Methylomagnum ishizawai: one gene and its partners. Each later gene encodes a partner of the first gene's protein in a complex. Links are inferred from orthologs where the notes say so. Each region holds a gene or a part of one and is shown on either strand. Other genes may lie near its edges. The genes, in order: K5658_RS08880, dnaX, holA and dnaN.

The links.
Region 2: the proteins of K5658_RS08880 (region 1) and dnaX are in contact, whole or in part, in a cryo-EM structure (PDB 8GIZ), measured with the Escherichia coli proteins. The link is inferred for Methylomagnum ishizawai from one-to-one orthologs.
Region 3: the proteins of K5658_RS08880 (region 1) and holA are in contact, whole or in part, in a cryo-EM structure (PDB 8GIZ), measured with the Escherichia coli proteins. The link is inferred for Methylomagnum ishizawai from one-to-one orthologs.
Region 4: the proteins of K5658_RS08880 (region 1) and dnaN are in contact, whole or in part, in a cryo-EM structure (PDB 8GIZ), measured with the Escherichia coli proteins. The link is inferred for Methylomagnum ishizawai from one-to-one orthologs.

What each region holds. Positions count from the first base shown.
Region 1 is NZ_AP019783.1:1,928,069-1,930,998, reverse strand. Bases 60-2,918 are described here. They hold K5658_RS08880 (DNA polymerase III subunit delta'), read right to left. Parts: upstream 2,062-2,918; coding sequence 1,057-2,061; downstream 60-1,056. Other genes in these bases: K5658_RS08875 (MFS transporter), read right to left, coding at 2,152-2,918; K5658_RS08885 (PilZ domain-containing protein), read right to left, coding at 604-960; K5658_RS08890 (PAS domain S-box protein), read right to left, coding at 60-578. In the rest of the region: more of K5658_RS08890, read right to left, coding at 1-59; more of K5658_RS08875, read right to left, coding at 2,919-2,930. UniProt on the Escherichia coli protein: Part of the beta sliding clamp loading complex, which hydrolyzes ATP to load the beta clamp onto primed DNA to form the DNA replication pre-initiation complex.
Region 2 is NZ_AP019783.1:1,824,557-1,827,608, forward strand. Bases 29-3,009 are described here. They hold dnaX (DNA polymerase III subunit gamma/tau), read right to left. Parts: upstream 2,355-3,009; coding sequence 702-2,354; downstream 29-701. Other genes in these bases: recR (recombination mediator RecR), read right to left, coding at 29-342; K5658_RS08380 (YbaB/EbfC family nucleoid-associated protein), read right to left, coding at 357-680; K5658_RS08395 (PEP-CTERM sorting domain-containing protein), read right to left, coding at 2,656-3,009. In the rest of the region: more of recR, read right to left, coding at 1-28; more of K5658_RS08395, read right to left, coding at 3,010-3,052. UniProt on the Escherichia coli protein: Part of the beta sliding clamp loading complex, which hydrolyzes ATP to load the beta clamp onto primed DNA to form the DNA replication pre-initiation complex.
Region 3 is NZ_AP019783.1:4,154,850-4,157,822, reverse strand. What follows is about bases 43-2,944. They hold holA (DNA polymerase III subunit delta), read right to left. Parts: upstream 2,060-2,944; coding sequence 1,025-2,059; downstream 43-1,024. Other genes in these bases: leuS (leucine--tRNA ligase), read right to left, coding at 2,585-2,944; K5658_RS18720 (LPS-assembly lipoprotein LptE), read right to left, coding at 2,056-2,580; K5658_RS18730 (glutamate-5-semialdehyde dehydrogenase), read right to left, coding at 43-813. In the rest of the region: more of K5658_RS18730, read right to left, coding at 1-42; more of leuS, read right to left, coding at 2,945-2,973. UniProt on the Escherichia coli protein: Part of the beta sliding clamp loading complex, which hydrolyzes ATP to load the beta clamp onto primed DNA to form the DNA replication pre-initiation complex.
Region 4 is NZ_AP019783.1:396-3,421, reverse strand. Bases 11-2,965 are described here. They hold dnaN (DNA polymerase III subunit beta), read right to left. Parts: upstream 2,061-2,965; coding sequence 960-2,060; downstream 11-959. Other genes in these bases: dnaA (chromosomal replication initiator protein DnaA), read right to left, coding at 2,084-2,965; recF (DNA replication/repair protein RecF), read right to left, coding at 11-823. Also shown: more of recF, read right to left, coding at 1-10; more of dnaA, read right to left, coding at 2,966-3,026. UniProt on the Escherichia coli protein: Confers DNA tethering and processivity to DNA polymerases and other proteins. Acts as a clamp, forming a ring around DNA (a reaction catalyzed by the clamp-loading complex) which diffuses in an ATP-independent manner freely and bidirectionally along dsDNA.

The DNA of each region.
Region 1 (2,930 bases):
ACGGAATCCGCCTCCCATTGGGAGAAATGCATCCCCAAGACTTCCTCCCGGCGGTAGCCGAGCATCTGGCAGAAGGAATCGCTGGACTCGACGATATGGCCCTGTTCGTCGAGGATGTGGATGCCGTCGCTGGCGTTGCGCAGCAAGGCCTGGCTCTTGTCGTGTTCGTGGCGCAAGGCCCGCTCGGTGTCGAGGCGGGCGGAGAGCGCCGCCGAAGTACGGAAGGAATGGGCCTGGAGCTGCTTGACGATGAAACCGATCATGCAGGCGGAAGGCAGGAAGGTCGCGACCGCCATATCGCCCAGGGGCTTGTGCTGCAACAGCATGAAGGGCGGCGTCAGGGCCACGTAGCCGGTGACCACGCTAAGCAGGACGCTCAGGATGCCCGGCCCGGTCCCGCCCAGGTAGAAACTGAGGGCCAGGGCGGGATAGAACGTGGTGAAGGTCATCCGCGACTCCATGGGCAAGACCCAACAGCGCACCAGGGCCGCGGCGAGGAAGACCAGCGCGGCCAGCGCGTAACGCGCCGGGGCCGGCCAGCGCGCATGGATGGTGTTCATGGCCTTGAGGGAGATCATAGGCGTGGGTCCGCCCGGCACCCGTTCACATGGTATGGGTGGGCCGCTGGGATTCCAGGATGCCGGCCAGATGGTTCTCGATGCGGTTGCGGGTGGCCCCGCCGTCCTCGTCGCTGAACTGGACGCCGATGCCATGGGAACGGTAGCCCTCCGCGCCCTTGGGCGTGATCCACACGATCTTGCCGGCGATGGGGATGCGGTCGGCCTCGTCCATCAGGTTCAGCAGCATGAACACCTCGTCGCCCAGGTTATAGGCGCGGTTGGTGGGGATGAAAAGGCCACCGTTCTTCACGAACGGCATATAGGCCGAATACAGGACGCTCTTGTCGCGGATGGTCAGGGACAGGATGCCCTGCCGGGCACGGCTTTCGGTATCGCTCATCGGGAGGCTCGCTTTTTTCAATTCGGACTATGGGGACGCCAGGACACCAACGCCCCAGGCCCGCGTACAAACCGAAGCTTGTATCCCAGGCCGGCCTTAACCCAAGCGTGGTGGACTCGCGGGACGGCCCAGGCGCGACCCATGGATCAGCAATTCCTCCAACAGCAATTGCCGGTTGGCCTGGCCGCCCAAGGCCCGCTTGGAACGCAGGACAAGGTTCCAATACTCGAACAAGTCCCGCAAGTTTAGCCGCCCAGCCAAGGTCCGCATACCCTTGGCGAGATCGGGGTTATAGCGGGGCGGGGCGGCGGGGGCGCTCAGCAGCCGGATCAAATCCATGGTCCAGGTCGAAATCCATTCGACAAATTCCTCGTGGGCCTGTTTCTCCCAGAGTTCCGCCACCGCCACCGGCTCTTCCTGGCCCAGCAGCACCCCGCCCCATTGGCGGAACACCGTGCGCCGCCGCTCCGCCACCTCCGAACCGACCAGGGCCAAGGCCCGCAAGGGCGAACCCTGCGCCGCCGCCAACAGGGTGGCCACGTCGCAGCCGGGATGGCGGGCTTCCAGCCATTGGCAGGCGGTGGCCGTGTCCGGCGGCGCCACCGGCAAGCGTTGACAGCGGCTGAGGATGGTGGCGGGCAGGCCGGCCGGTGCTTCGCTCAGCAACAGCATGACGGTGCGCTCGGCGGGTTCCTCCAAGGTCTTGAGCAAGGCGTTGGCGGCGCTGCCGTTCATGGCCTGGGCCGGGGCGATGACGACCACCCGGTAGCTTTCGAACTGGGATTTGAGGGCGAGGTCGGCGATCAGATGGCGGATGGCATCGACGCCGATGCCCTTGCCCGGCTCGGCGGGCTGGACCTTGAGGAAATCGGGATGGCTACCGGCCAGGAACAAGCGGCAGGCGGGACACCGGCCACAAGCGAATTCGCCGGGGGCGGAACACAATAGGCGCTGGGCGAACAATCCGGCCAGATGGGTTTTGCCGATCCCCGCCGCGCCCTGGATCAGCAAGGCTTGCGGCACCCGTCCAGCGGACAGGTGCGCCCCCAGGGTGTGCCAAGCATCGGCCAGCCAGGGGTAAAGTTCGATTTCGGTGGGCATCGCCCCTCCACGGGTAAAAGGCGCATTCTGGCCTGTTCGCGGCCAAAAATGAACCTTGTGGCGGGAGGGCGCGGGACGGTTGCCCCGGCCCTAGCCACAGGCCACGCCGCCGCCGTCGCTGGCCACGGCGAGGTAATGGGAAACCACCGGCGGCCCGGCGGGTTCGAGCAAGCAGCGGCGGATTTTTTCCTGCAAGACCCGCTCGGCCTGGGTGACGCGCTCGTGCTGGCGCAGATGTTCCAGCCAGGACTCGGTGAGGAAGGTCTCCAAATAAGCATCGCCGGCGGCGGCATCCTGGAACAACTGCCAATAAAACGCCCCGCTGCGCCGCCGGGCGGCACCCTGCCTCGCCATCAGGCCCAGGAATTCGGCCAGATGCCCAGGGTCCACCCGGTAGGCCACGGTGACCAGGACCGGACCCCGGTCCGGTTCCGGGGTTTGGTCCACGGCGGGCGCGGGCCAATGCATCGAGCGCGTCAAATCGACGCCTTCCCGCGGCAGCAAGCGCACCCGCCAGGTGGCGAGCACCCCCAAGGCCAATCCGGCCGCCGCCAACCTCAGCGCCTCGGGCACCGAAAGCGCGGTCGCGACCCGACCCCAGGCCAGGGAGCCGCCCGCCATGCCGCCCATGAACACCATCATCACCAAGGCCAAGCCCCGCGCCCGCACCCAGGCGGGCAAGGCGGTCTGGGCCACGCCTTGCAGGCAGGTGATCGCGATCAACCAAGCCACCCCCGAAACCAAGGCGGTGGCCCACAACCAGGCCAGATCCGGCGCCCAGGCCAGCAGCGCCAACATGGCCGCGTAGAGGGTCGCGGCGGACTTCTGCAAGACATCGATCCCCATCCAACCGCGCAGCCGGGGCAAGG
Region 2 (3,052 bases), 100 kb from region 1 along the record:
CGGCGACAAGCGCCCGTGCAGCACGAAGAATACGCCCTGGAAGCCGGTCGCGGCCTGGTCGATGGCGTGGACCTCGGCGGGGGTTTCCACCACGCACAGCAGGGAGCGGTCGCGCTGGGGGTTGGCGCAGACCGGGCAGAGCGCGCCCTCGGTCAGGGTGCGGCACTCGGCGCAATGGCCGATCCGGTCGAGGGCGTCCAGCAGCGCCTCGGCCAATTGGCGGGCACCGGGGCGGTTGCGCTGCAACAGGTGGAAGGCCATGCGCTGGGCCGATTTTGGCCCCACCCCCGGCAGGCAGCGCAGGGCTTGCATCAAGCGGGCGAGGGCACCGGTCGCGGGCATGGCGCGGATGGCGACTAGAACGGCAGCTTGAAGCCGGCCGGCAACTCCATACCGCCGGTCAAACCCGCCAGCTTTTCCTGCTTGAGGTTGGCGACCTTGTTGACGGCGTCGTTGACGGCGGCGGCGACCAAATCCTCCAGCATGTCGCGGTCGTCCTTCAACAGGCTGTCGTCGATTTCCACCTTCAAGACCTGGCGCTTGCCGGTCATGGCGATCTTGACCAGCCCGCCGCCGGATTCGCCCTGGACCCGGAGTTCGGCCAATTCCTCCTGGGCTTTCTTCAGGTTTTCCTGCATTTGCTGCGCTTGCTGCATCAGATGGGCGAGGGGATTCTTCATGGCGGTGGCTCCGGGGCGGGTTCAATCCAGGGGTTTGACGGAACCGGGCACGATGCGGGCATCGAACCGTTCCTTCAAGGCGATGACGTTTTCGTCTTGTTCTATTTCGATCTCCGCCGCCCGTTGGCGTTCTTCCTTTTGCCGCTGGTTTTGCAGGGCGGGGGTTTCGCCCGCGGGTTCGCCGAGCTTGATGGTGAGCTTGAGCGGACGGCGGAAATAGTCTTGCAGGGCTTTTTCCAGGTTGGCCTCGGTATGGGCGGCGCGGAGCAGGGCTTGCTTGGGATGCAGCAGCAGGACGCAGGAGGTTTCGTCCAGATGTTCCAGCACGCAGTTGTTGGCCAGTTCGCGGGCCAGGGCGGCGACGCCGGTGGCGCGGATCAACTCGCGCCAATTGACCTGTCCGGGGATGGGGACGCCGCCGTCCGGGGAGTGCGCCGCCGGGCCGGGGGCCGGAGGTGGCGGCGCGACCGGGGCGGGTGCCTGGGTATGGGCCGGGGGCGGTTCGGGCCGGGCCTGGGGTGTCGGGGACGGATGGACCAGCCGCGGTGGTTCCGGGCGTGGCGCGGAAGGCTGGGGCGGGTGGGCCGCGGCCTCCGCCGGACGGAAGGCCAGCATCCGCAGCAGGACCATCTCGAAGCCGCCGCGCGGATCGGGCGCGAGGGGCAGGTCGCGCTGGCCGACCAGCCCGGTTTGGTAGAACAACTGCAAATCCTCGGCGCTCAGGCGCTGGGCCAGGGCCAGGATGCGCTCGGCGTCCTCGTCGCGGCGGACCGCCTCGGGTACCCATTGGGCCAGGGCGGCATGGTGCAGGGCGATCAGCAATTGTTGCAGCACGTCGCCGTAATTGGGGGCGTGTTCCGACAGGGCTTCGACCAAGGCCAACAGCGCCGCCGCGTCGCTCCGGGCCAGGGCGTCCAGCAAATCGAACACGGGCCGCCGCGACACCGTGCCCAGCATGGCGCTGACCTCGGCCTCGCCCAGGCGTCCGCCGCCGTGGACGATGGCTTGGTCCAACAGGCTCAGCCCATCGCGCATGGAGCCATCGGCGGCGCGGGCCAGGGCTTTCACCGCGTTGGCCTCGAATTGGATTTCCTCCTTGCGCAGGATGGATTCCATCTGGGTGCCGATTTGGCCGGGGGTCAGGCGCTTGAGGTTGAACTGCAAACAGCGCGATAGCACCGTGACCGGGATTTTCTGGGGGTCGGTGGTCGCCAGCAGGAATTTGATATGGGGCGGCGGTTCTTCCAGGGTCTTCAGCAGGGCGTTGAAGCTATGCCCCGAGAGCATGTGGACTTCGTCGATCAGGTAGACCTTGTAGCGGCCTTGGCTGGGCGCGTACAGCACATTGTCGAGCAGGTCGCGGGTGTCCTCGACCTTGGTGCGGGAGGCGGCGTCCACCTCGATCAGATCGACGAAGCGGCCCTCGTCCACTTCCCGACAAACCAGGCAGTGGCCGCAAGGGTCGGAGCCATGGCGGGATTCGCAATTGATGGCCTTGGCGAGGATGCGGGCCAGGGTGGTCTTGCCCACGCCGCGGGTGCCGGTGAACAGATAGGCGTGGTGCAGGCGGGCGGTTTCGAGCGCGTGGGTCAAGGCCCTGACGACATGCTCTTGGCCGACGATTTCGCTGAAGTTACGGGGTCGCCACTTGCGGGCTAAAGCCTGATAGGCCATTTGGGCTCGCTGCCGGTTATCGACCGTGTAGGCATGGGGGATGGGAGGGTGGCAGTCGTATCAGCCACACCCCGGCACACGAATCCGGTGCTACCGTTGCTCCCTTCCGGGCCTGGCGGGGTTCGCAGCGTATCGTTGCGAGGGGACCGACACGACTTGCCATTGAACTCTGGCGTTGGCTCCGGGCCGTTTGGACCGGGGCCGTCGATGAGGACGCGCATTATGATGGATGGCTTGTGGCGATTCAAGCCTTGACTTTTCAAGAAGACGGTTGGCATCCGAAACAACCGCCTCCGCCGGATCAGGTTTTGCCTAGTGCGGGCTTGCGGCGGGGGGCCGTCCAGGCCAGGCCCGCGAGGCCCAGCGCCATGAGCGCGGGCAGGGTGGGTTCGGGAATCGGGGTGGCGTCGCTGGAGGCCGAGGCCGCGAACCTGGACGGTGGAGGTTCGGGGGTCGCGATGGACGGGAGTATCTCGATGCCGGTCACCGCCTTGCCCTTGGCGTTGACGAACAGCAGTGGGCTGGCCGACCCGCCTTTGACGAAATAGCTCTTGTTCCGCGCGTCGAGGGCGTCGGAGAACAGGACGCCGGTATAGGTGTGGCCGGCCAGCAGGGTGGTCACGGTGTTTTGGAACAGGATGTCCTTGAATTGCCGGGCGAAGGCCGTGCTTGTCAAGTCCTTTTGCACCAGCGCGTTA
Region 3 (2,973 bases), 2.2 Mb from region 1 along the record:
GCCCTCGGCGATGAGCAGGGTTTCCATGGCGTTGCAGACGCCATAGCGCTGGGTTTTGGCGTTCAGGGCGATCCTGATGGCCTTGTCGGGGTCGCAGCGGTCGTCGATGTAGACATGGCAGATGCCGTCCAGGTGCTTGAGGATGGGGATGCGGGATTCCTCCATGATGCGCTGGATCAAGCCCTTGCCGCCACGCGGCACGATCACGTCGATGGCGTGTTCCAGCCGCAGCATCGCGCCCACGGCGGCCCGGTCGGTGGTTTCGATCAGTTGCACGGCGTCGGCGGGAAGCCCGGCGGTTTCCAGCCCTTGGCGGATGCAGGCGGCGATGGCCTTGTTGGAATGGATGGCCTCGGAGCCGCCGCGCAGGATGCAGGCGTTGCCGGATTTGAGGCAGAGCGCGGCGGCGTCGGCGGTGACGTTGGGGCGCGATTCGTAGATGATGCCGATGACGCCCAGCGGCACCCGCATTTTCCCGACCTGGATGCCGGAAGGCCGGTAGGTCAGTCCGGTGATTTCGCCCACCGGGTCGGGCAGGGCGGCGATTTCGCGGAGGCCCTCGGCCATGGTTTTGACGCGCTTTTCGTTGATGTCGAGGCGGTCGAGCATGGCGCTGTCGAGGCCGTTCCGGCGGCCCGCGGCGAGGTCTTTTTGGTTCTCGGCGATGAGGAACCCGGCTTCGGCTTCCAAGGTGGCGGCGATGGCGATGAGGGCGCGGTTCTTGGCGGCGGTTTCGGCCCGGCCGATCAGGCGGGAAGCGGCGCGGGCGTTGTGGCCGATGGTTTCGATATAGGTTTGGATGGATTCGGTCATGGCTGGAGGGTGGGATTATTGCTCGATGGATTCAAGGGTATACGGATGTCGTTGTGCTGGAAATCCGGGGCAGTTTGATTCGCCGCGCTCGACGAGGCGTCATAGGTTTTCCTCTGGAACGGACCATCCATTGGTTTCCAAAGCCGCGATACGAAGCCCGATGGCTGCCTGCGATGAATATGTGCCCCATGGAATTAACTCCTATGCCGGATTATGAGTGGAGCCGATCCGAAACCGCTTTCCCAGGCGGGGCCGCCACACACAGGCACACCGCCAACAATGCCTCCCAGGCCTCCCCCACGCCAGCGCCCTTGATGACCCGGTCGGCCTCCGCCGCCAACAACAAGGCGCGATGCACCGTGTTCCGGTCCAGCCGCCGCAGGGCCAGTCCCAGGGTTTCCTTGCGGTTGTCCCAGACCTTGAGCTTGGCATAGGCCGAGTCCTGGGAAGTTCCGCCCGCGACTTCCCGCAGCAGGGCCGCGACCAGACGGATATCCCGGCCCAGCGCCCACAGCGCCACGGCGGGGGCCACGCCTTCGGCCTTGAGCCCCATCAGCACCCGGTAGGCTTTTCCGGCCTGTCCGCGCAGGACTTCCTCGGCCAGGTCGAACACATCGTAGCGGGCGCTGTTCGCCACCGCCTGGACGATCTGCTCGTCGGTCAGCTTGCCCCGGCCATGCAGGATGTGCAGTTTCTCGATTTCCTGGGCGGCGGCGAGCAGGTTGCCCTCGGTGCGGACGGCGATGAGGCGCAGCCCGGAGTGGTCGGCCAAGAGTCCCCGCGTACTGAGGCGGCGGTCCAGCCAGCGCAGGAGTTTTTCGCCTTCCAACGGCCAGACCTGCATCACCGCGCCGATCTTGTCGATGGCTTGGCACCACTTGGCCTTCTGGTCGGCGGCGGCCAGCTTGGCGGTGCTGACGACCAGGATGGCGTCTTCCGGCGGGCGCTCGGCGTAGCGCAGCAGGGCGGCGCTGGCGTTCTTGTCCGGTTTGGCGGGGATGCGGAGGTCGAGCAAGCGCCGCTCGCCGAACAAGGAAAAGGCGTCGGTGGCCTCCCGCAGCAAGGCCCAATCGAAACCGGCGTCGGCGTAGAACAATTCCCGGTCGGCATAGCCCTGGGCCTTGGCGGCTTGGCGCAGGGCGTCGGCGGCCTCGGTCAATTGCAGGGGCTCGTCGCCGCTCAGGAGGTAGATCGGCAGCAGCTTGCGCTTGAGGTGTTCCTCCAACTGTTCGGGATAGAGTTTCACGTCGGGTTCGCCGTTTTGCGCTGCTGCCGGAGGGTGTAGGACACCTGCCGCAGCAGGGTCCGGGCGGCTTCCTTCTGCATTTCCTGGCGGTACATGTCTTCTTCGTAGCCCTGGCCCAGCGGCGTGGTCTGGTCGTTGAAGTAGTCGCGGCGGATTTCGAGTTCCTGTTGCGGGATCAGGATTTCGCCCTTGGGGCTGCGGACATCGTAGACGACCCGGTAGGTCAGGTCGAAGGTGTTGGCGCGGCCTTGCTGGCTCAGGGTGATGGGGCGGCGGGTGTGGGCGGCCGAGGTGATATGGACGACCGCGCTGGCGAGTCCCGGCGTCGGGGCCAACGCGCCGCCGAGGTTGTTCAGCGTCTGGTTGAAGTCGCCATAGAACGGGTTCTTGTTGGTGATGCCGGAGAGGTAGAGCGTGTTTTCGAGCTTGGTGCCCGGCATTTCGCCGCGCAGGTGCCAGCCGCAAGCGGCCAGCGCCAGGGCGGCGGAGAGCGGAGCGGCGAGGCGGAGCCGTCGTGCCATGGGCCTATACCACGATGTTGACCAGCTTCTTCGGGACCACCACGACCTTCTTGGGCGGCTTGCCCTCGGTGAAGCGCTGGACGTTGGCGTCGGCCAGGGCGGCGGCTTGGATGGCTTCGTTCGGCGCGTCCACCGCCACGGTGATCTTGCCGCGCAGCTTGCCGTTGACCTGGACCACGTATTCGAGGCTGTCCTGGACCAGGGCGGAATCATCCCATTGCGGCCAGGGCGCGGTGGCGATGGTGTCGGCGTGGCCGAGTTCGGCCCACAGATGTTCGGCGATATGCGGCACGATGGGCGCGAGCATCAGCGCCACCAGTTCCAGGGCTTCCTGGCGCAGGGCGCGGCCTTGCGGGCTCGAATCCTCGAATTTGGCGAGCGCGTTCAGGAGTT
Region 4 (3,026 bases), 1.9 Mb from region 1 along the record:
TCATCTGGCCACGGGAGAGGTAGGCCTTGACCGGGCGGCCCTGGAGCGCGATGGAAAAATCCCCCTTATGGGGGCCGGACTGGGTATGCCCATGGCGGAGGTCGTGGGGGATATCCTGTTCCAGTAGTTTTTCCAGGGGATTTGCGGTGTCCCAACCCGCTTGAGTGTGCAATTGGAAAACCAGCCCCTTGAAAAAGCGTTGTGCCGTGTCTTGGAAGAAGGGTTCGAGCCGTTCCGCGTAAAGGCGGCGCGTTTCACCCACTATTGTACCGTACCGCGCCGCTTCATGGGTCCATGGGGCCAGTTCCCGCACCCGTTTTTCCCGCAAAAGCGCGTTGCGCTGGCCCAAAGCCTTGGTATAGCGCCGCCAGTGGCCGAGATAGGCCGGGTCTTCATGGAACGCGCCGAAATCGAGGAATTGGCGGCGGGTTTTGGGCGGGCCTTCGAGCAGGGTGGCGCTGCCGGGCTGGATCGCCAGTACCGGGAAGGCCCGGAGCAATTCGGCGCTGGATTGTAGGGTACGGCCATCCAGGTGGATGTCGCGCAGGCCGTTGCGGGCGATGCGGAGGCCGATGGGCAGGGGCGGGGCCGCGTCCGCCGCGACTTGGCCCACCACGGTCAGCGCGGGCTGGTCGAAGCGGATGATCTGGTTGGGCTGCGAAGTGCGGAAGGAACGCGCCCGGCCCAAAAGATAGATGGCCTCCAGCAGCGAAGTCTTGCCGCTGGCGTTGGGACCGACCAGGAAATTGAGGCGGGGGGTGGGCAGGAGCGTGGCCGCTGGGATGTTGCGGATGTCCTGGGCTTCGAGTTTGAGGAGGCTCACGCGGCGTTGGCGCGATGATCGCTCCCACGCTCGGCGTGGGAATGCGGGTTAGCCCGCTCGCGCGGGCCGTGGCGGGACGCGGAGCGCCCAGGATGAGATTCCCACGCCGGGCGCGGGAACGCGGCGGCAACCCGGTTCACAGCCGCATCGGCATCACGATGAACTTGAAATGGCTGTCCTCGCAATCCTCGATCAAGCAGCTATTGGCCGCCTCGGTGAACGACAGCCGGACCTGGGCCGAACCCACGTTGTTGATGGCATCCAACAGATAGGCCGCGTTGAAGCCCACCGACAGCCCGCTGCCTTCCAATTGGATCGGCACCCGCTCCTCGGCTTCCTCGTGTTCGGGATTCTGCGCCTTCAGGGACATCACCGCTTCCTCGTCCACTTCCATGCTGATGCTCTTGTACTTCTCGTTGGACAGCACCGACACACGGGTCAAGGCCCCTTTGAACACATCCTTGTCGATCAACATGATACGGGCCAGGTCGCGTGGCATCACCCGCTGGAAATCGGGGAAGCGGCCCTCGATCAGCTTGGCGGCGAAGCTGACCGCGCCCAGGTTCACCCGCACGGTGTTGGGGGCGATCTGCACCGTCACCGTCTCCGCGCCTTCGCCCAGCAAACGGGCCAGTTCCAAGACGCCCTTGCGCGGGATGATGATTTGCCGCCCCTGGCCCTCGATCTCCAGGACTTCCTCGAACACCGCCAGCCGGTGCCCGTCCGAGGCCACGGTGCGCAGCGTGCGGCCATCCACATCCAGCAACAAGCCGTTGAGGTAATAGCGCACGTCCTGCTGGGCCATGGCGAAGGTGGTTTTTTCCAACGCCCGGCGCAGGGTGGCGGCGGGCACGGCGACTTCCAACTCGGTGGTGCCGGTGTCGAACTCCGGGTAGTTGTCGGCGGGCAGGGTCGCCAGGTTGAACTTGCTGCTGCCGCAGCGGATGGCGAAGCGCTCGTCCTTGCAATCCACGTTGATGGCGCTTTTGTCCGGCAACAAGCGGCAGATATCCAGCAGCTTGCGGGCCGGGACCGTGATCGCGCCGTCCTCGCCGCTTTCCACGGTGGTGCGGGTGATCAATTGCACTTCCAGGTCGGTGCCGGTCAGTTCCAACTGGCCGTCGCTGAGTTTCAGCAGCACGTTGGACAGGATCGGCAGGGTTTGGCGTTTCTCGATGACGCCGATGACCTGTTGCAGCGGGGTGAGCAGGGTTTCACGCGCTATGGTGAATTTCATGGTGGATGCCGGGGTGGGTTGGTTTAAGCGGAGAGGGTGCGGAGGAGGATGCTGTAATCCTCGGCGAACTTATTATCGCAGGCCCTGAGTTCCTCGCTCTTGCGGCAGGCGTGCAGGACCGTGGTGTGGTCGCGGCCACCGAACATCTGGCCGATTTCCGGGAGGCTGTGGTTGGTCAGTTCCTTGGCCAGGGCCATCGCCATCTGCCGGGGGCGGCTCAGATTGCGGGTGCGCTTGTTCGACAGGAGGTCCGAGACCCGGATTTTGTAATACTCGGCCACGGTGCGCTGGATGTTGTCCACGTTGATGAGCCGGTCCTGCAAGGCGATCAAATCCCGGAGCGCGTCCTTGGCGAATTCCATGGTGATGGGCTTGCCGGTGAAATGCGAATTGGCCATCACCCGCCGCAACGCGCCTTCCAGTTCGCGGATATTGGAACGGATGCGCTTGCCGATGAAAAACGCCACTTCGTCCGAGAGTTCCACGCCCAGGTTCACCGCCTTGCTCTTGAGGATGGCGACGCGGGTTTCGAGGTCGGGCGGTTCGATGGCGACCGGCAGGCCCCAGCCGAAACGGGACTTCAAACGCTCTTCCAGACCCTTGATTTCCTTGGGATAGCGGTCGCAGGTCAGCACGACCTGGTGCTTGTTTTCCAGCAAGGTGTTGAAGGTGTGGAAGAACTCTTCCTGCGAGCGCTCTTTCCCGGCGAAGAATTGGATATCGTCGATCAGCAAGGCATCGACGGTGCGGTAATAATCCTTGAACGCCCCGATGGCATTGTGTTGCAGCGCCTTCACCATGTCCGACACGAAGCGCTCGGAGTGGAGATAAACCACCTGGGCCGAAGGATTGGCCCTGAGGATTTCGTTGCCGATGGCATGGATCAAATGGGTCTTGCCCAGGCCCACGCCGCCATAGATGAACAAGGGGTTATAGGCCCGCCCGACGTTCTGCGCCACCTGGACC